DNA from 4 places in the Streptomyces sp. NPDC030840 genome. Region 1 is predicted to be linked to each of the others. Evidence: riboswitches for the same ligand, from Rfam matches in the RefSeq annotation. Region 1 holds a riboswitch; each other region holds the start of a gene.
What was found. A riboswitch is a leader RNA that binds a small molecule or an ion and turns the genes downstream of it on or off. The one in region 1 is predicted to bind cyclic di-AMP.
Positions count from the first base shown of each region.

Region 2: linked by a shared signal. The riboswitch ahead of ACZ49J_RS04840 (C40 family peptidase) and the one ahead of ACZ49J_RS21575 (C40 family peptidase) in region 1 are both predicted to bind cyclic di-AMP.
Region 3: linked by a shared signal. The riboswitch ahead of ACZ49J_RS28660 (M23 family metallopeptidase) and the one ahead of ACZ49J_RS21575 (C40 family peptidase) in region 1 are both predicted to bind cyclic di-AMP.
Region 4: linked by a shared signal. The riboswitch ahead of ACZ49J_RS26680 (M23 family metallopeptidase) and the one ahead of ACZ49J_RS21575 (C40 family peptidase) in region 1 are both predicted to bind cyclic di-AMP.

Region 1 is NZ_JBVIEE010000009.1:241,871-246,699, reverse strand. It holds gene pcrA (DNA helicase PcrA) at 1-1,078, opposite strand, end outside; cyclic di-AMP (ydaO/yuaA leader) riboswitch at 1,479-1,649, shown strand; gene ACZ49J_RS21575 (C40 family peptidase) at 1,659-2,822, shown strand; gene ACZ49J_RS21570 (hypothetical protein) at 2,986-3,339, opposite strand; gene ACZ49J_RS21565 (C40 family peptidase) at 3,770-4,829, shown strand, end outside.
Region 2 is NZ_JBVIEE010000002.1:189,054-193,882, forward strand. It holds gene ACZ49J_RS04825 (S-(hydroxymethyl)mycothiol dehydrogenase) at 1-37, opposite strand, end outside; gene ACZ49J_RS04830 (hypothetical protein) at 291-587, shown strand; gene ACZ49J_RS04835 (YceI family protein) at 683-1,270, shown strand; gene ACZ49J_RS04840 (C40 family peptidase) at 1,275-2,864, opposite strand; cyclic di-AMP (ydaO/yuaA leader) riboswitch at 2,877-3,046, opposite strand; gene ACZ49J_RS04845 (DUF1876 domain-containing protein) at 3,341-3,598, shown strand; gene ACZ49J_RS04850 (hypothetical protein) at 3,682-3,810, opposite strand; gene ACZ49J_RS04855 (HAD-IC family P-type ATPase) at 3,910-4,829, opposite strand, start outside.
Region 3 is NZ_JBVIEE010000015.1:57,601-62,429, reverse strand. It holds gene ACZ49J_RS28665 (alpha-galactosidase) at 1-1,997, shown strand, start outside; cyclic di-AMP (ydaO/yuaA leader) riboswitch at 2,291-2,457, shown strand; gene ACZ49J_RS28660 (M23 family metallopeptidase) at 2,462-3,403, shown strand; partial or broken gene ACZ49J_RS28655 (DUF6250 domain-containing protein) at 3,579-3,680, shown strand; gene ACZ49J_RS28650 (SGNH/GDSL hydrolase family protein) at 3,826-4,611, shown strand; gene ACZ49J_RS28645 (TetR/AcrR family transcriptional regulator) at 4,629-4,829, opposite strand, start outside.
Region 4 is NZ_JBVIEE010000013.1:105,511-110,339, forward strand. It holds gene ACZ49J_RS26665 (bifunctional acetate--CoA ligase family protein/GNAT family N-acetyltransferase) at 1-448, opposite strand, end outside; gene ACZ49J_RS26670 (HPr family phosphocarrier protein) at 693-974, shown strand; gene ACZ49J_RS26675 (GntR family transcriptional regulator) at 1,121-1,816, opposite strand; gene ACZ49J_RS26680 (M23 family metallopeptidase) at 2,101-2,868, opposite strand; cyclic di-AMP (ydaO/yuaA leader) riboswitch at 2,881-3,047, opposite strand; gene ACZ49J_RS26685 (M16 family metallopeptidase) at 3,328-4,716, opposite strand; gene ACZ49J_RS26690 (M16 family metallopeptidase) at 4,713-4,829, opposite strand, start outside.

The sequences.
Region 1 (4,829 bases):
GCTCCAGCAGGATCGTCGTCGCGTCCGGGTAGTCCTCCTCGAACTGGAGGATGTTGCGGATCGTGGCCCCGCGGAAAGCGTAGATCGACTGGTCGGCGTCACCCACGACGCACAGCTCGGCGGGCTGGAGGTCGTCCGGGCCCGGCGGTACGTCCACGGGGTGCTCGGAAGTGCCGACGAGTTCCCGGACGAGGGCGTACTGGGCGTGGTTGGTGTCCTGGTACTCGTCGACGAGGACGTGGCGGAAGCGGCGGCGGTAGTGCTCGGCGACGTCCGGGAAGGCGCGCAACAGGTTGACCGTCGTCATGATCAGGTCGTCGAAGTCGAGGGCGTTGGCCTCGCGCAGCCGCGACTGGTAGAGCGCGTACGCCTGGGCGAGGGTCTTCTCGAAGCCGTCGGCGGCCTGGGCGGCGAAGTCCTCCTCGTCGATCAGCTCGTTCTTCAGGTTCGAGATCTTGGCGCTGAACGACTTGGGCGGGAAGCGCTTGGGATCGAGGTCCAGGTCACGGCAGACGAGCGCCATCAGCCGCTTGCTGTCGGCGGCGTCGTAGATCGAGAAGGACGACGTGAAGCCGAGCTTCTTGCTCTCCCGCCGCAGGATCCGTACGCACGCGCTGTGGAACGTCATCACCCACATCGCGTTCGCCCGCGGGCCGACGAGCTGCTCGACGCGCTCCTTCATCTCGCCCGCGGCCTTGTTGGTGAAGGTGATCGCGAGGATCTGGCCCGGGTGGACGTGCCGCTCGCCGAGGAGGTGGGCGATGCGGTGGGTGAGCACGCGGGTCTTGCCGGAGCCGGCGCCGGCCACGATGAGCAGGGGGGTGCCGGAGTGGACGACCGCCGCGCGCTGGTTCTCGTTCAGCCCCTCCAGGAGCGCGGCCGGGTCCACCGCGGGGCGGGGGGCGCCGTCGCGGTAGTACGCGTCCCTGTCCGGCGGCACGTCGAACCGGCCGCCGAACAGGTCGTCCGGAATCGGCTCCGGCACGTGCTCGTCCTCGGGCGGTGGCGGGGGCTCTTCCTCATGGGCCCGCGGGGCCTTGAGGTCCGCCAGGAAGCTGTCGTCAAAGAGGCTGCTCATCGCTCTCCGAGTCTAGGCCGCCCCACCGACACCGAGGGGCCGCCCCGCGAACTCGGCCCGGCCCCCGTCCGGCCGACGATCGTCCGGAGCCGACCACCAGGGCGATCCTCACTGTCCGGACTCGTGCCGTCACAACCGGTGACCGCGCCGCGTGCGCCGGGTACACGTGCCACCCCATCCACCAAACTGCCTATTCGCCAGTACATGGAATAAGACAGACGGATCTCACACAAAGAGCGAACCCCTTCATACCAACCCGGATTCGCCACGATCAGCGACGCCCCGCGTCAAGGTCACGAAAACGTATCGGGCATATCGCGCACCAACCTTCACAGCGGCCACACGAGTTGGCTAGCGTTCTTGTGGGCCGCTCGACCCAACCGGCGAACGTCGCCGGGCCGTGCGGCCTCCGCCGAGTCCGGCGCACCCTCGCGGAGCCGGAGCCGGGGACCCAACCGACCTTGGGGTGAATCGGCCCACCTGCCGTACGCGGCACGGGCCGTAGGGCACACCTTCCGATGCAAGCGCCCGAACCCGACAGCTAACTCGGTAGGCGGACTACGGAAGGAGCCCGCCTTTCATGGCGCCGCACCGCAAGTCGCGTCCTGCCCGGACGCGCGCAGGCATACGGACACCCGCCCTGGCGACGGCGGCACTGACGTCCATGGCCCTGTTCTCCCAGACGGCGAACGCCGCGCCCTCGACCGACGACAAACCGAGCCTCGAAGAGGTCGAGAAGAAGGTCGGCGACCTCTACCGCCAGGCCGGGTCGGCGACCGAGAAGTACAACGCCGCCGAGGAGAGGACGACCAAGCAGAAGAAGCGTGTCGACACGCTTCTGGACGATGTCGCCAAGCGTACGGAGAAGCTCAACGAGGCCCGGGAGAGGCTGGGTTCGTTCGCCGCCGCCCAGTACCGGACCGGCGCCGCCTCCCCGGACACGGCCGCGATGCTGCTGGCGGACGACCCGCAGGACTACTTCGACCAGACCCAGCTGATGAACCGCTTGACGGAACGTCAGAAGGACGTGGTCGACGACTACATCACCCAGCAGACGGAGACGGCTCAGAAGCGCCAGGAGGCCACCGAGAGCCTCCAGTCGCTCACCGACTCCCAGGCCAGGCTGAAGTCGGCCAAGGCACAGGTCCAGGCGAAGCTCACCGAGGCCCGTGAGCTGCTGGCCAAGCTGACCGCCGAGGAGAAGGCCCGCCTCGCGGCCATCGAGCAGGAGAAGCGGGCGGAGGCCGAGCGCCGGGCGGCGGAGCTCGCGCGACAGCAGGCGGCCGAGGCGGAGCAGCAGCAGGCGGCGCAGCAGCAGGCAGCCGAGGAGCAGACCGCCGGCAGCACCTCCACGGTCGAGGCCCCGGCCGAGGACTCCACGTACGCCACGAAGGCCGCCAAGGCCCTTACGTTCGCTCGCGCGCAGATCGGCAAGCCCTACGTCTGGGGCGCGACCGGGCCGGACTCGTACGACTGCTCCGGGCTCACCCAGGCCGCCTGGAAGGCCGCCGGCGTCGACCTGCCGCGCACCACGTATGACCAGGTCAACGCGGGCAGGACCGTCTCGCTTGCCGACGCCAGGCCCGGTGACCTCGTCTTCTTCTACGACGACATCAGTCACGTCGGCCTGTACATCGGCAACGGCATGATGATCCACGCGCCCAAGCCGGGGGCCTACGTCCGCGAGGAGTCGATCTTCTACGACGGCGAGTCGGCGATCCACAGCGTGGTGCGGCCGGCATAACGCCCCCACTGTCCCGCCCGGCCCTGATCTCGGCTCCTCGCCGGCGGTCAGGGCCGGCACCGGCTTCCTCGCCGGCCTTCAGGGCCGCACCGGCCTCCTGGCCCAGAGCGGGCCGCGCACCGGCTCGGCTTTCGCGGACGGCCGGGGCAGAATACGGTCCGGGTCAGGTCCAGAGCACCGCGATGAAGATGTTCGCCGTGGTCAGGGCGCCCACGAGGGCGAACAGCCCCTTCTCCACCCGCTCCTCGTCGCGCTTCACGTAGACGAGCCCGAGGATCACGACCAGCAGAGCCAGCTTCACACCGATCTTGATGTTGTTGACCGGCTGGTCGTCGGCCTGGTTGAGGCCGACCAGGACGGCGCCGGTGATGAGCATCGTCAGCGCGCCGTGCAGCATGGCGGGCACGAAACGGGCCGTCCCCTGCCCCATCGCCTTCATCTGGGTGAGGAAGCCGCCCAGGAGGGAGGCGATGCCGATGATGTGCAGGGCGACGAAGAGATGGATGAGTACGTCCATGGAGCCGGAGCCTAACCAGGGGCCCTCGCGCGGCCGGTCACCGGGCCCGCTGATCCGTCGCATATATGCGCCCTTAGCACCGCTTCACGTCCCTTTGGCGCGAAACTGCCGCATCGGTCATCGCTCCGCGTGAAGTCGGCGCCGCCGGACGGAGATCACGGTCACATACGGTCACTGGTGGTCCACTGGCACCAATTCCGTACATGGCGTTACCAAGCGGACACATCCAGGCTTAGCGTCCTCCCCCAGGTGGCCGGCTCCCCACCGTCGCCCGAGCCAGGGGCGGCAGTCGGGCACCTCCGCCGAGAGGTCCGGCGGCGGCTCGCTCCCCCTGTGCGGCCGCCGCCGGATGCGCGACCGTCGATCCCCACGGCGGTCCGGCCGACAGGCCGTCTCGGTCGTACGTCGCACGAAAGGACGTGACGCCCACTTGCCAGCGCACCGCAGGCCCAGACAGCGCCCCCTCGGCGGCAACACGGCTCGTACCGCCTTCACCATCGCCCTGGCGGGCGCGGCGAGCGCGGCCGGCTTCGACGGCACCGGGCACGCCGAACCACAGCTCACACCGGCGCAGGTCCAGGCGAAGGTGAACAAGTTGTACGAGGAGGCGGAGGCCGCCACCGAGCAGTACAACGGCGCGCGGGAGAGGGCCGGCGAGGCGAGGGAGCGGCTGGAGGACCTGCGGGACGAGGCGGCACGCCGGACGGAGGGGCTGAACTCGGCGCGCGAGAAGCTCGGTTCGATGGCGGCGGCGCAGTACCGCGGCGGCGGCATGGATCCCGCGCTGCAGCTCGCGCTGAGCGACGACCCGGACGCGTACCTGGACGGCGCGGCCTTCGCGGAACGGATGGGCAGCCGTCAGGCATCGGACGTGGCGAACGTGCGGAGGCAGTTGAGGGAGATCGGGCGACTGCGGGGCGCCGCGCGCATCGAACTCTCCCGGCTGGCGTCCAGGCAGACGGACCTCGAGCGACACAAGCGGACAATCACCGGAAAGCTGGGCGAGGCAAGGCGTCTGCTGGCGGGGCTCTCGAAGGACGAGCGGACGTGGCCGGCCCCGGAGGGAGGCGCAGGGCACGCTTCGCGGGCCGGGCTCGCGGCCCGTGGCCTCGGCCCCCTCTCGGCGGCCTCCTCCACCGACCGGGCACCCAGCCCACGGGCGGCCACGGCGCTCTCGTACGCGTACGGCAAGCTCGGCAGCCCGTACGTGTGGGGCGCGACCGGCCCCGACGCCTTCGACTGCTCAGGGCTCGCGCAGGCGGCGTACCGCGCGGCCGGGGTCTCACTGCCCCGGACGACATACGCGCAGATCGGCGCGGGACAGCGCGTCGCGCGCTCCCAGCTTCTGCCCGGTGACCTGGTGTTCTTCTACTCCGGGATCAGCCATGTGGGCATCTACGCGGGGAACGGGCAGATGATCCACGCGCCCCGTCCGGGGGCGCCTGTGCGGGTGGCGCCGGTGGACGAGATGCCGTTCGCGGGGGCCACGC
Region 2 (4,829 bases), on a different contig from region 1:
TCCCGCGCGCGACGACAGCACGGACCTGGTGCGTCATGGCCACTCCTCGGCTGGTGCGAGACCTGAGACTGATGTTGCTCATTACGGCACACATTCCATGAACCGCAACGAGCAGCATCGGGGAGGTACCGACCCGGGGTCAAGGTTCTGACACCCACCACGCTGCGTGAGGCACGCGTCCGGGCAGTCGGCGCTCCGCTCGATCGCCGCGCAGGCGAAAGCGGTGCTTTGGACCTACGGTGGTCTGAGACGTACCGACAAGCCGAACCGACGTCGCGGAGGAGGCTGCGGTGGAGGAGCACTTCGTCTGGGTCACGACCCGCCGCCTGCAACCGGGCGCACTGGAGGAGTTCGGTCAGGCATGGCGCCCGGACCCCTATCCGCAGGGCCTGCTCCGCGCCTACGCGTACTGGTCGGAGGACGGCCAGGAGATCACCGGCGTGTCGTTCTGGGAGTCGAAGGAGGCCTGCGACTCCTGGCGGACCTCCGAACCGGAGACGCGGCGGCGTGCGGCGATGGCCCCGTACGTCGTCGAGGAACGGGAAGCCTTCTACCGCGGGCGCGAACTCGGCGTCCCCCAGCGGTAGCCGGAGGCGGGCGCCCCCCTCCAGGAGCCCCGTCAGGAACTCCGTCAGGAGCCCCTTCAAGAGCCTTTCCCCGTCCCCTACCCTCTGGCGCTGTGATGCTGATCGACGGAACGTACCGCCTCGGACCACCGGCCGGCCGCCTCCTGATCAGGACCGGACGCGCCGGGCTGGGCCGCCGGGCAGGACACGACCTCACCATCGAGGCCACCCGGTGGTCCGGGGAAGCGGTGGTGAGTGCCGCGGAGCCGGGCAGGTCGTCGGTGACGGTGACGGTCGAGACGGGGTCGCTGGAGGTCCTGGAGGGCACGGGCGGTCTCAAGGCGCTCACCGACGCCGACCGGGCCGAGATCAAACGGACGCTGGCGGGCGCCGCCCTGCTGGACACCGCGGAACACCCCACCATCACCTTCCGCTCCACCCGCGTCACCGGAACACCGCAGTCCTTCGAGGTCACCGGGGACCTCACCGTCAAAGGGCGGACCCGCCCCGTGACGGTGCACGGGACGGCTGACGCAGACGGGCTCTTGCGCTGCGCGGCGACCGTCACGCAGTCGGCCTGGGGCATCAAGCCCTACACCGCGTTCCTCGGCGCGTTGCGGCTGGCCGACGACGTCCGGGTGGAGTTCGAGGGGACCGGACTCCACCCGGCGGACGGGCCGGACGCGGCAAACGGGCCCGGGTAGGCCGTCACACGGGTCGCACCACGCTGTGGATCGCCGACTCCCCCGCGTACAGGATCGAATCCTCGCGTACGAGGGGGCCCTGACTCGGCGCGTGGACCATCATGCCGTTGCCGACGCAGATGCCGACGTGCCCGGCGTTGTCGGTGAAGAACACCAGGTCCCCGGGCTGAACGTCGGGCAGGGCGATCACCGTGCCGGCGTACGCCTGATCCCGCGCGGTACGCGGGAGGCGCACCCCGGCGGTCTTCCAGGCGGCCTGGGTGAGGCCGGAGCAGTCGTACGACTCCGGTCCGGTCGCGCCCCACACACAGGGCTTGCCGATCTGGGCGCGGGCGAACTCGACTGCCTTGGCGGCCTTCCCGCCGTTGTCCGTGACCGGTGCGCCTCCTGCGCCGAAGGCCGGGGTGGCGCCGAGGGCGGGGGCGGCGGCAACGGCGGGGACGGTGCCGGCGACAGGGACGGTGCCAGCGACGGGCGCGGCACCGACGGCGCGCGCGGCACCGACCTCGCCCGGTGGGCCGACGGCCAGGCCTGCGCCGAGGGACGAGTCCGCACCCGCGGACCAGGCCGTTCCAGGTGCCGTGTCCGCACCTGCGGACCAGGCCGCCCCAGACGACTTGTCCGCACCCGCAGACCAGGCCGCCCCAGGCGACGCACCCACCCCCGGCGACATGACCGCCCCAGACGACTTGTCCGCACCCGCAGACCAGGCCGCCCCCGGCGACGCACCCACCCCCGGCGACATGACCGCCCCAGAGGACATGGCCGCCCCGGAGGACATGAGCGTGCCGAGGCCTGCCGGTTCCTGTCGCTGCCAGTCGGCTTCGAGTTCGGCCGCCTGGCGAGCCTGCTGTGCCGTCGCGCGCCAGGCGTCATCGGCCGGCGGCAACTCGATCGCCGCCAGCGGCGTGCTCCACTGGGCGACGTGTCTGGAGAGCAGTTCCCGGGCGGCGGTGAGCTTGCGCTGGTTCTCGCTCTTGGCCGCCTTCAGGGAGGACTGCCGCGCCGTGCCGGCCGGCGCCGGCAGAGCGGCGGGGGCCTTGTCGCCGGTCTCCGGCGCGGCCGGCAGCGCGGCCACGGGTCCTGCGGTCAGTCCCGCCGCGGGCACGGCGGTCAGCTCGGACACCGGTCCGGCCGGCAACGCCGCCACAGGTCCGGTGGCCGGCTCCGCCGCCGCACCGGCCGTCAGCTCCGCCACGGGTGCCGGGGCCGCCTCGGGGGCGCGGCCCGCCGTCAGCTCCGGAAGGTCCCGGCCCACGGGCTCCCGCCCACGGTCGGTGCGCGTGGCGTCGGGACGGCTCGTGGGGCGCGTGGGCCGGGTCTCGGGGAGGCGGTCCGGCCTGAGGTCGGGCGGAAGCACCGCCGGGACGGTCGGGCCCAGCTTCGCGCGGGCTACGTCGAACCATGTCTTGACGACGTTGTCGAGGGCGGGATCCATGCGCTCGCGACCGCCGCCGGGAGCCGGCCTGACACGCGGACGCCGCCCCGACGCCATCGCACGGGTCGCGTTGAAGTTCCCGGTGTCGGACTCGGCCCGGTCGTAGAGGCTGTTGATCCTCCGCTGGACTTCCGCGCGGCTCGGCTCTTGCGCCATGGGGACGTACTGGCTCCTTCCGTGTACCGCCTACCGAGTCAGCTGTCGGGTTCGGGCGGTGACTGAGGAAGGTGTGCCCTACGGTCGCTGCCCGGCCGGCAGTCGGACCGATTCGCCCCACTGTCGGTTGGGTCCCCGGCTCCGGCTTCGCGACGGTGCACCGGATTCGGCGGAGGCCACGCGACCCGACGAGGTTCGCCGGACGAAAGTCGTGTGGCCTGCCCACCAAGTTAGCCAACTTGTGTTCCTGGTGTGAAGATCGAAGCGCGAATTGCCCGTTCCGCGAGTGTGACCTTCGCCCCAACGCCTCGGACCGCTGCCGCACTTCACCCGGTTGTGGGCACCGGGCGCCGCGGCGTCCCGCGGGAACTTTGGCGAAGTTCCGGCGCATGTGCCGGTCGACTGGACCGGACGCGACAGCAGGCGCAGGCTGGGGACGGAGGACGGAAGCGATCAGGAGTGCAGGAGTGATCGGCATGGAAGACAAGCAGTGGACCGTGCAGATCTACATCACCGAGGACGGCGACGACACCCAGGCACGCGCCGTGCTGACGACCTCGGACACGTCGACGGTCACGGGGCGGGGCGCGGCCCGGCGCAACCCGGTCGACCGCCCCGTGCCGGAGATCGGTGACGAACTCGCCGCCAGCCGCGCACTGGAGGATCTGGCGATCCGGCTGCACGACGTCGCCTCCGACGACATCGTCCAGCTGGCCGGCCCTGTCGAACGGTGACGGCGCGCCCTCCCGCCGGGTGGCTCCGCCCTGGACGCGGCTGCCACCCGGCCCCTTGAAGTGGTGCCTTCTCCCCGGCGTACTCAGGCGGCCGCCGCCGGGCGCCGGCCGGTCGCGTACGTCTTCCAGAGCTGCATGAGCAGACGCATGACGATCGCCTCGATGACAGCGACCGCCACCTTGGTCAGGAGGGGGGTGAGCAGGTGGGACACGGCGGACGGCCCTTCTTGTGCGTGCTTGTCCGGTACCGCTCCTTTGTGCGGGCTCCGGGCTTCACGCGGTCGGCGCTCCGGTGAAGTCGGGGTCAACTGTCAATGACGTCGGGGTGCGACGTGCTCCAGCGCGGCCGGCAGCAGGACGGACGCCACTGCCGCTGCCAGACCGATGGTCAGGCCCGCCGGGCCGAGAGGCCGGCTGCCGAAGAAATGGCTGAGTCCGGGGACGGCCACCACGAGGACGAGTGCCACGAGCGACCCCGTGGCGGCCAGGGCGACCAGGGGGTCGCGGCCCGCGTCCGTGAGCGTCTGCAGGAGCTGGGAGGCCACGAGGGCGACCAGGGCGACCGAGCCGGCACGGGCCCGTGTGCCGGTCATCCTGGCGACGATCCACGCGCCGCCCGCCGCGGCCGTGGTGATGGTGGCGCGCAGTCGGAGGTCCCGGGTGAGGGCCGCGCCCAGGGAGGCCTCGGGTCCTTCCGCGAGCAGCTTCTCCGCGCTGCCCGCCGGGGGCCGGGCGGCGATGGCCATCGCGGGGAGCATGTCGGTGAGGATGTTGACGAGGAGGAGCTGACGGGCGTTCAGCGCGCTGCGCCCGGTGAACACCGTGGTCGCCAGAACGAACGCGATCTCCCCGAGGTTGCCGCCGAGAAGGATGCCGAGCGCCTTGCGGACGGAGGCCCACATGGCCCGGCCCTCCACGATGGCGTCGACGACGGTCTCGATGCGGTCGTCGGTGACCACGACATCGGCGGCGCCGCGCGCCGCGGGGGTCGCCCGGGAGCCGATCGCGATGCCGACGTCGGAGATCCTGATGGCCGGGGCGTCGTTGGCGCCGTCCCCGGTGACGGCGACGACGCGCCCGGCCGCGCGCAGCGCCGTGACGATCCGTACCTTGTGCGCGGGGGTGACCCTGGCGAAGACCGAGATCCCGGGCAGGGTCCTGGCGAGTTCTGCGTCGTCGAGGGCGTCCAGTTCGGGGCCGGTCATCATGCGCGGTTCCTCGTCGGGCCGCA
Region 3 (4,829 bases), on a different contig from region 1:
AGGACGACACCCTCCTGCACCTCCATTGGGGTCCGCGGATCGGGCTCGCCGACGCCGAGGGACTCGCGGCCCGGCCGCTTCCCCCCTACCGGGGGTTCGAGTCCCAGCTCGACGGCCTCGAGGAGTACCCGGTCGAGGGCGGCCCCCGCTTCGTGCGGCCCGCGCTGTCCGTGCGCACCGACGAGGTCCGCGGTACCGAGTGGACCTTCCGCGCGTACGAGGCCGAGGACGGTGAACTGCGGCTGCGGTTCACCGACAACGGACTCGGCATCACGCTGCACTACCGGATGCGCCACGACGTCGTCGAACGCTGGGTGACGCTCACCAACGAGGGCCCCGCGGTGGAGGTGCTGCGCGCCGACTCCGCGACCTGGACGCTGCCGCTGCGCGAGGGCTGGCGGCTGTCCCAGGTGCACGGCAGGTGGGCCGCCGAGTCGCAGCTCGTCCGCACGGACCTCACCTACGGTGACCATGTCATCGGCAGCCGCCGCGGCCACACGGGGCACCAGCACCTGCCGTGGGTCGCGCTCGACACCGAGGGGACGGCCGAGGAGCGCGGCGAGGTCTACGGGTGCGCGCTCGCCTGGTCGGGCAGCTGGCGCATCTGCGTGGCCCAGCTGCCCGACACGCGCGTACAGATCACCGGCGGCATCGGCTACGACGACTCGGGCCTGCTGCGCCTGGCCGCGGGGGAGTCGTACACCACCCCTGTCTTCGCCGGACTCTGGAGCGACGGCGGCTTCGGCGGGGCGAGCCGCGCCTGGCACGCGTACCAGCGCGCGTACGTCATCCCCGACGCGGACCAGGACCGGCCGGTGCTCTACAACTCCTGGGAGGCCACGGAGTTCGACATCTCGGAGGACCAGCAGCGCGAACTGGCGCGCCGGGCCGCCGCCATGGGGATCGAGCTGTTCGTCGTCGACGACGGCTGGTTCGGCGAGCGGACCAGCGACCGGGCGGGGCTCGGCGACTGGACGCCCAACCCCGACCGCTTCCCGGCCGGACTGAAGCCGCTCGCCGAGGACGTGCGCGCGCTCGGCATGCAGTTCGGCATCTGGGTCGAACCCGAGATGGTCAACGCGGACAGTGACCTGTACCGGGCGCACCCGGACTGGGTGCAGTACCAACCGGGACGAAAGCGGACGGAATTCCGCAATCAGCTCGTACTGAACCTCGCCCGCGAGGACGTCCAGGAGTACCTCTGGGAGAAGCTGGACACCCTGCTCTCCAGTGCGCCCATCGACTATGTGAAGTGGGACTTCAACCGCTGCTTCACCGATGCCGGCTGGCCCGGCGAGCCGTACCCGCAGAAGCTGTGGGTCGAACACGTGCACGCGTTCTACGGTCTGCTCGACCGACTGCGGGCCGCGCACCCGGGGGTCGCCTTCGAGTCCTGCTCGGGCGGCGGCGGCCGGATCGACCTCGGAGTCATGTCGCGCACGGACCAGGTGTGGACCTCCGACAACACCGACCCGCTCGACCGGCTCGCCATCCAGCACGGGTTCAGCCAGATCCACCCGGCGCGGGTCATGGCCGCCTGGGTGACCGACAGCCCGAACACCCAGCTCAACGACCGGGTGAGCTCCCTGCGCTTCCGGTTCGTGAGCGCCATGGCGGGAGTGCTCGGCGTCGGCGGCGACCTCACGAAGTGGAGTGAGGAGGAACTCGCCGAGGCGCGCGAGTGGGTCGAGCTCTACAAGGAGATCCGGCCTGTCGTACAGCGCGGCGACCTCTACCGGCTGCGGCCGCCGTCCGGAGGGCTGAGCGCGGTGCAGTACGCCCTGGGCGACGAGGTCGTCGTCCTCGCCTGGCTCCAGGCCCAGCACTACGGAGAGCCGGTCGCTCCGCTCAGGCTGCGCGGCCTCGATCCGGCGAAGTCGTACGAATGCCGTGAATCGGGTGAAGTTCACCCGGGTGTGGTGCTGGCGCATCACGGGCTGTCCACGGGGCTGCGGGGGGACTTCGATGCGACGGTTATCCGGCTGCGCCGCATCTGAGTGTTCTGTCCGAAATGGAGCCTTGAGTCCAAGTGGCCCTGGAATAAGGCCGGGTGGGTCGGAGGTGGGTGACCAGCGTCATATCCGTGACGCTGAGTCGCCGTCATGTTCACGTAATGCGCGTAGATTTTCAGGGCGGTTAAGAAAAGGTGAAGATCGTTCATTTACGGAGAGTGAGGGTGAAGTCCTGAAAGGGCCGGGGGACGAGACGCACAGGAAACCCCAATGGTTGTCCGGATGCCCGTAAGTCGCTTACGTTCCCCTCAATCCGGACGGACGCCGAATCCTGCCGCCGCCCGGAGCCGCCAACTCACCCGTGCACGGCAGGAGCGGGGGACCCACAGGCAGTACCGCCTGTTCCGGTCTCCGGAACAGGCTTGGGGTTAAGCCGTGCGCGCGTACGGCCGGGCATCTCCAGTCCGCACCCGACAGCTCACCTCGTAGGCGCCGGAGAGGAATTCGTCATGCCCGCGAGGGGTAAGCATCGCCGCCCGAAGCCCCAGCGCTTCACCCGTTCGATAGCCGCCGCCGGAACCGGTGGCGCCGCACTCGCACTTCCGCTGATCGGGGCCACCGGGGCCCATGCCGCGACCGCGGACTCCGCCTCGCAGAAGATGACGGCGGTCTCCGAGAAGACCGTCACCGAGAAGAGCGAGAAGGCCGCGGCGGAGCAGGCCGGTCAGCCCGCCACCGCCAAGAAGGCCGAGACCCGCGTCTATTCGGTGCGTCGCGGAGACTACCTCTCCAAGATCGCGCGGGAGCAGCAGGTCGCCGGCGGCTGGAAGCGGATCTACGCGGACAACCGCGAGGCCGTCGGCTCCGACCCGTCGCTCATCCACCCGGGCCTGAAACTCACCCTCGGCGGCAAGGCATCGGGCAGTACCGCGTCCTCGCCGAAGAAGAGCGCGCCGCGGAAGACCGAGGCCAAGAAGACCGAGACACCCGCGAAGGAGTCGGCCCCCACCACGCCGGCCACCCAGAGCGCGGACACCGGCGGCTCCGGCTTCACGCTCCCCGTCGCGGGCGCCACCGTGGGCACCCCCTACAAGACGCCGGGCGGCATGTGGTCCAGCGGCTACCACACGGGCGTCGACTTCGTGGTCCCGACCGGCACCAGCCTCAAGGCCGTCGGCGCGGGCACGGTCGTCTCCGCCGGCTGGGGCGGCGCGTACGGCAACCAGGTCGTCATCCAGCTCGCCGACGGCCACTACGCGCAGTACGCCCACCTGTCCCAGCTGTCCGTCTCCGCGGGGCAGAGCGTGAGCGAAGGCCAGCAGATCGGCCTCTCCGGCGCGACCGGCAACGTCACCGGCCCGCACCTGCACTTCGAGATCCGCACCGGCCCCGACTACGGCTCGGACATCGACCCGCTGGCATACCTGCGTTCGAAGGGCGTCGGCATCTGACGTACCGCTCCGCATCCGACGCGTCCCTCGCGTCACGCGCCGGTGATGGCCGGACCCCGCGAGCCCGGGGTCCGGCCTTCGGCGTGCCGGCCGCTCCTCCGGGACGACCGCCGGCGGGTCCTGACCGGCGCGCCGCGGTGTGGCATGGCTGGTCGATGTCTCGACACTGGTGCGGGAGCCGCAGCCGTACACGGGCGGGCACTTCGCTTTCAGGACCACGTGGAGCCACTTCCGGATCACAGGATTCCGGGTCTGGCGGCTCACTCGACGTCCCTGATGAAGGGCGTATTCCGCAGTTGACCAACACTTGACGAGTGGCTTATCTCACCGTCCGTCAACCCTTTCCTACGGTCGCGTAGCTCACACCTCACGGTGAATCATGGTCCGATGTGGCAGACGATTCGAAGAATGACAGCAGATCAGTGATCGGGTCGTACGTGGCGGTGGGGGACAGCTTCACCGAGGGCGTCGGCGACCCCGGCCCCGACGGGGCGTTCGTCGGCTGGGCCGACCGGTTCGCGGTACTCCTCGCGGACCGGCGCCCGGAGGGCGACTTCACCTACATCAACCTCGCCGTACGCGGGAAACTGCTCGACCAGATCGTCGCGGACCAGCTTCCGCGCGCGAGGGAACTCGCCCCGGACCTGGTCTCCTTCTGCGCCGGCGGCAACGACATCATCCGCCCCGGCACCGACCCCGACGAGGTCGCCGAGCGTTTCGAGCGTGCCGTCGCCGATCTCGCCTCCGCGGTCGGCACGGTGATGGTGACCACCGGCTTCGACACCCGGGGCGTGCCCGTCCTCAAGCACCTGCGCGGCAAGATCGCCACGTACAACGGTCACGTGCGCGCGATCGCCGACCGGTACGGCTGCCCCGTCCTGGACCTGTGGTCGCTGAAGACCATCCAGGACCGGCGCGCCTGGGACGACGACCGGCTCCACCTGTCGCCCGAGGGCCACACGCGGGTGGCGCTGCGGGCCGGCCAGGTCCTGGGCCTGGAGATCCCCGCCGACCCCGACCAGCCCTGGCCTCCCCTCCCACCGCGCGGGACCTTCGAGGTCCGCCGGGACGACATCCACTGGGCCCGCGAGTACCTGGTGCCTTGGATCGGCCGCCGTCTGCGCGGCGAGTCCTCCGGAGACCGCGTGGTGGCCAAGGGAGCCCTGTCACCGGACGACATCAGGACGCGGATCGCGTCGGTGGTCTGAAGCGCGCCGTCCGGAGCTCAGGCCTTCGCCGCCGTCAGCGCCTCCCGCTCCAGGCCCAGTTCGCGGGCGAGGGCCTCGTCGGCCCACTCCAGGGTGCGGGTGCGGGAGACGGCGCCCTCGTAGGCGGTGGTCTGTACGGCGAGACCGTCCAGCAGGGCGGTGAGGCGGAGGGCGGCGGCAGCGGGGTCGGGGCACTGGAACTCGCCGGCCGCCACGCC
Region 4 (4,829 bases), on a different contig from region 1:
CGGCGGCGAAGCGGCGGATGTCCCGCTCCCGGGCGACCGCCGCGATGTGTTCGAGGAGGGCGGACGCGACGCCGCGCCCCTGGTGGGCGTCCTGCACGAGGAACGCGACCTCGGCCTCGTCGGCCGGGGAGGAGGCGGGCATGCCGTCGGCATCGATCCGGTCGTAGCGTACGGTGGCGATGAACTCGCCGCCGACCGTGGCCGCGAGTCCCACCCGGTCCACAAAGTCGTGGTGCGTGAAGCGGTGGACGTCCTTGGCGGACAGGCGAGGGTACGGCGCGAAGAAGCGGTAGTACTTCGACTCGTCGGAGACCTGCTCGTAGAAGCTGACCAGGCGCTCGGCGTCATCAACGGTGATGGGCCTGATGCGTGCGGTGCCGCCGTCGCGCAGCACCACGTCGGCCTCCCAGTGGGCGGGGTACTCGTGCCGGTCCGACGAGGTCTGCATGGGCCCCAGAGTACGGCTCGCGTACGACAACGGCGCGGGGCGGTCTCGCGGACGAAAGCGGCGCGGGAACTCTCGCGCACGGCAACGGCGCGGGGCACTCTGGGGTACGCGAGAACCGGATCGAGGTCAGGCCGTGGGCCCGATTCCGGACCCGCTTCAAGTTTGCGGGACATTGGTCTAGACAACCGGTCTAGACCAGTGGAGACTCACAACATACCGAGACACACCTGAAGGGCAGCAACACATGGCTGAGCGCCGCGTCAACGTCGGCTGGGCCGAGGGCCTCCACGCCCGCCCCGCCTCCATCTTCGTCCGGGCCGCCACGGCCTCCGGCATCCCCGTGACGATCGCCAAGGCCGACGGCAACCCCGTCAACGCGGCCTCCATGCTGGCGGTGCTGGGCCTGGGCGCCCAGGGCGGCGAGGAGATCGTGCTCGCCTCCGACGCCGAGGGCGCGGACGCCGCGCTCGACCGGCTGGCGAAGCTGGTCGCCGAAGGACTCGAGGAACTTCCCGAGATCGTCTGAGTGACGCGGTAAAAGGACCGGAAGGTCGCCCGCGCACACTTCGAAGGGCTCGTCCGAATTACCGGACGGGCCCTTCGCATTTCCTCTTCACGGGCAGCAGAAATAATCCCCCGCGAATTCGACCTTCTTTGTATACGGCCCTCGTGTTAATGCCGCAGGCTCGTGATGTTTACGGGATGTTGCGAAGTCCTCACACGCTCCGCGCGGTCGGCCTGGCCGGGAAATCGCAGGCGGTGCGCGGCGGTCGCGCGTTCGGTGTGCAGGGCCGTGATCGCCCGGGCCCGCTCGCTGTCGCCGCGCGCGACGGCGTCCACGATGCCGCCGTGTTCGGCCCAGGACTCGACGGGGTTGGCGGGCGCCTCCACCGCGTACATCCAGGCGATCTTGTGGCGCAGCTGGGCCAGCGTCGAGGTCAGCGCGGGGCTGCCGGAGGCCTGGGCGAGCGTCTCGTGGAACCAGCCACCGAGCGAGCGCAGGTCGTCGGTGCTGCCCCGCCTGGCCCGCTCCTGGCCCAGCCTGACCAGGCCGCGCAGCACCTTCAGATGGGCCTCGGTACGGCGCTGGGCGGCGCGCGCGGCGCCCAGCGGCTCCAGCAGCATGCGCATCTCCAGCAGGTCGGCGGCCTCCTGTTCGGTGGGCTCCGCGACGCACGCGCCCGCGTGCCGGCGGGTGACCACGAAGCCCTCGGCCTCCAGGGTGCGCAGCGCCTCACGGACGGGGACGCGGCTGACGCCGTACCGGCGGGCAAGGAGTTCCTCGGTGAGCCGGCCGCCGCGCTCGTAGACACCCGCGACGATGTCATCACGGATCGCCGTGCATACCGAGTGTGCCGGAATACGCATGACCCGACCTCCGCCTTAATCCCCGTGAAACGCCGTTGATTGACGTGTGTTCAAGCGACTCTATTGCAGTCCGCCGGAATTTCCGATGCCGGGCCGGAATCCAGGGATATTTTTTGGACAACACGGACAGGACGTTCGTCACAACGACAGAGGCGCGTACGGCAGAGGCGCGTACGGCAGAGGTATGCACGCCGGCGGTATGCACGCCTGAGGTATGTCAGAACGACGAAAGCCCCGGCTCGGCGAGCCGGGGCCTCCTGGGGCTTGCGTGCCGTCGCCGTGGGTCAGACGTTCACGCCGTGCGAGCGCAGATACGCGACGGGGTCGATGTCCGAGCCGTACTCGGGCGTCGTGCGGGCCTCGAAGTGCAGGTGCGGGCCCGTGACGTTGCCGGTGGCCCCTGAGAGGCCGATCTGCTGGCCGGGGGTGACCGTCTGGCCGACGGAGACGCCGATGGACGACAGGTGGCCGTACTGCGTGTACGTTCCGTCGTTCATCTTGATGACGATGTTGTTCCCGTAGGCACCGCCCCAGCCCGCCTCGACGACGGTGCCGGAGCCGACCGCGTGGACGGCGGTACCGGAGGAGGCGTGGAAGTCGATGCCGGTGTGGCTGCCGGAGGACCAGACCGCACCGCCGGACTTGTAGCCGGTCGAGATGTACGAGCCGCTGACCGGGGCGACGTAGGTGTTGAGGCGCTTGCGCTCGGCCTCGCGGGCGGCGCGCTCCTTGGCCTCGCGCTCCTTCTTCGCCGCTTCCTCCGCGCGCTGCTTCGCGAGCGCCTCGGCCCTCTTCTGCGCGGCGGCCTCCTCCGCGGCCTGCTGCTGGGCGGCGGCCTGGGCGTCGATCTGCTCGGCCACGGTGTCGCCGATCGCGACGGCCTGGGTGAAGCCGGTCTGTTCGACGGAGTTGGTGTCCGCGGCGAACGCGGGGGCTGACAGGGCGCCGATGACGCCGGTGGTGGTGAGCGCGGCGGCGCCGACGGCCTTGGTGGTCACGCGCTTCATCCGGCTGGGACGACGGTGCTTCCCGGTGGCGCAGGTGTACGCCATGAAGTGGCTGGTCCTTTCCTTCCCTCTCGCCTACCGGGTTAGCTGACGGGTTCGGAGCAAGGAAGGTCTCCTACGGGCCCCCTTCACCAGGTGCAGGGCGTCCGATTCACCCCAGGGACTGCGGTTGGGTCCCCGGCTCCCCTGGCTCGCGCCGTACGGGGACTCGGCGATGGCTGTCCGGTGCCGCGGGTGCGGCGTACTGCTGACGAACAGCCGGACCGACGCTAAGTGGGCCGTCTTTGAAATAACAAACGGATCACGGGATTTGTAGCGCATGCCACAGGGCAGACACGCAACCTCCCCCGCAATACGGACATCCGGGGACCCACGTGACTCCTGAGTCACCGGGCCCCCGGATGCGGGCGGGCTCCACTCGGCCAGTGGCCGGTCCGCGAGCCGGCTCCTGGTCGGTCCGCGGCCGGTCCGCGAGCCGGCTCGTGGCCGGTCCGTGCGGGCGCTCTACTCGGCGCGTACGACGGAGACTTCGCCGATTCCGAGGGCCCTGACGGGCTCCTCGATCTGCGCCGCGTCACCGACGAGGACGGTCACCAGACGGTCCACCGGGAAGGCGTTCACCACGGCCGCGGTGGCTTCCACGGTGCCAGTCGCGGCGAGCTGCCGGTACAGCGTCGCCTGGTAGTCGTCCGGCAGGTGCTGCTCGACCTGGTCGGCGAGGGTGCTCGCGACGGCGGCGGCCGTCTCGTACTTGAGGGGCGCGACCCCGACGAGGTTCTGCACGGCGACGTCGCGCTCGTCGTCGGTGAGGCCCTCGGCGGCGAGCGTGCGCAGCACGGTCCACAGGTCGCCCAGAGCCGGTCCCGTGTTCGGCGTGTCGACGGAGCCGCTGATGGCGAGCATCGCGGCGCCCGAGCCGTCCGGTGCGGAGCGCAGCACCTGGCCGAACGCCCGCACACCGTAGGTGTAGCCCTTCTCCTCGCGCAGGACGCGGTCCAGGCGGGAGGTGAGGGTGCCGCCCAGGCAGTACGTGCCGAGCACCTGGGCCGGCCACACGCGGTCGTGCCGGTCGGCGCCGACGCGGCCGATGAGCAACTGCGTCTGGACCGCGCCGGGACGGTCCACGATGACGACGCGGCCGGTGTCGTCCGCGGTCACCGCGGGCACGGGGCGCGGCTCGGCGGACGAGCCGGTCCAGGCGCCCAGGGTGTCACCGAGCAGCGCGTCCAGGTCGACGCCGGTGAGGTCGCCGACGACGACCGCGGTGGCCGTGGCGGGGCGGACGTGCTTCTCGTAGAAGGCGCGCACGGCCGCCGAGTCGATGCCCTCGACCGTCTCCTCGGTGCCCTGGCGCGGGCGTGACATGCGCGAGGCCGCCGGGAACAGCTCCTTGGAGAGCTCCTTCGCGGCACGGCGGGCCGGGTTGGCGGTCTCGTGCGGGATCTCGTCGAGCCGGTTGCGGACCAGCCGCTCGACCTCGCTGTCGTCGAACGCCGGGGCCCTCAGGGCGTCGGCGAGCAGGCCGAGCGCCTTGGGGAGCCGCGAGGCGGGGACTTCGAGGCTGAGCCGTACGCCGGGGTGGTCGGCGTGCGAGTCGAGGGTGGCGCCGCAGCGCTCCAGCTCGGCGGCGAACTCCTCGGCGGAGTGCTTGTCGGTGCCCTCGGAGAAGGCACGGGCCATGATCGTGGCGACACCGTCGAGGCCCGCGGGCTCGGCCTCCAGGGGCGCGTCGAGGAGCACCTCGACGGCGACGACCTGCTGGCCGGGGCGGTGGCAGCGCAGCACGGTCAGTCCGTTGTCGAGCGTGCCGCGCTCGGGGGCCGGGAACGCCCAGGGCCTGGCCTCGCCGGACCGGGGCTGCGGGTGGAAGTCCATGGTCGCGAGCTCGGTCACTTGGCCGACTCCTCGTTCTCGTCGGTCACCGCGGCTTCGGCGGTCTCTGCGGCGGTCTCGGCGTCCCCGCTCTCAACGGTGATCGGCTCGTACACGAGCACCGCGCGGTTGTC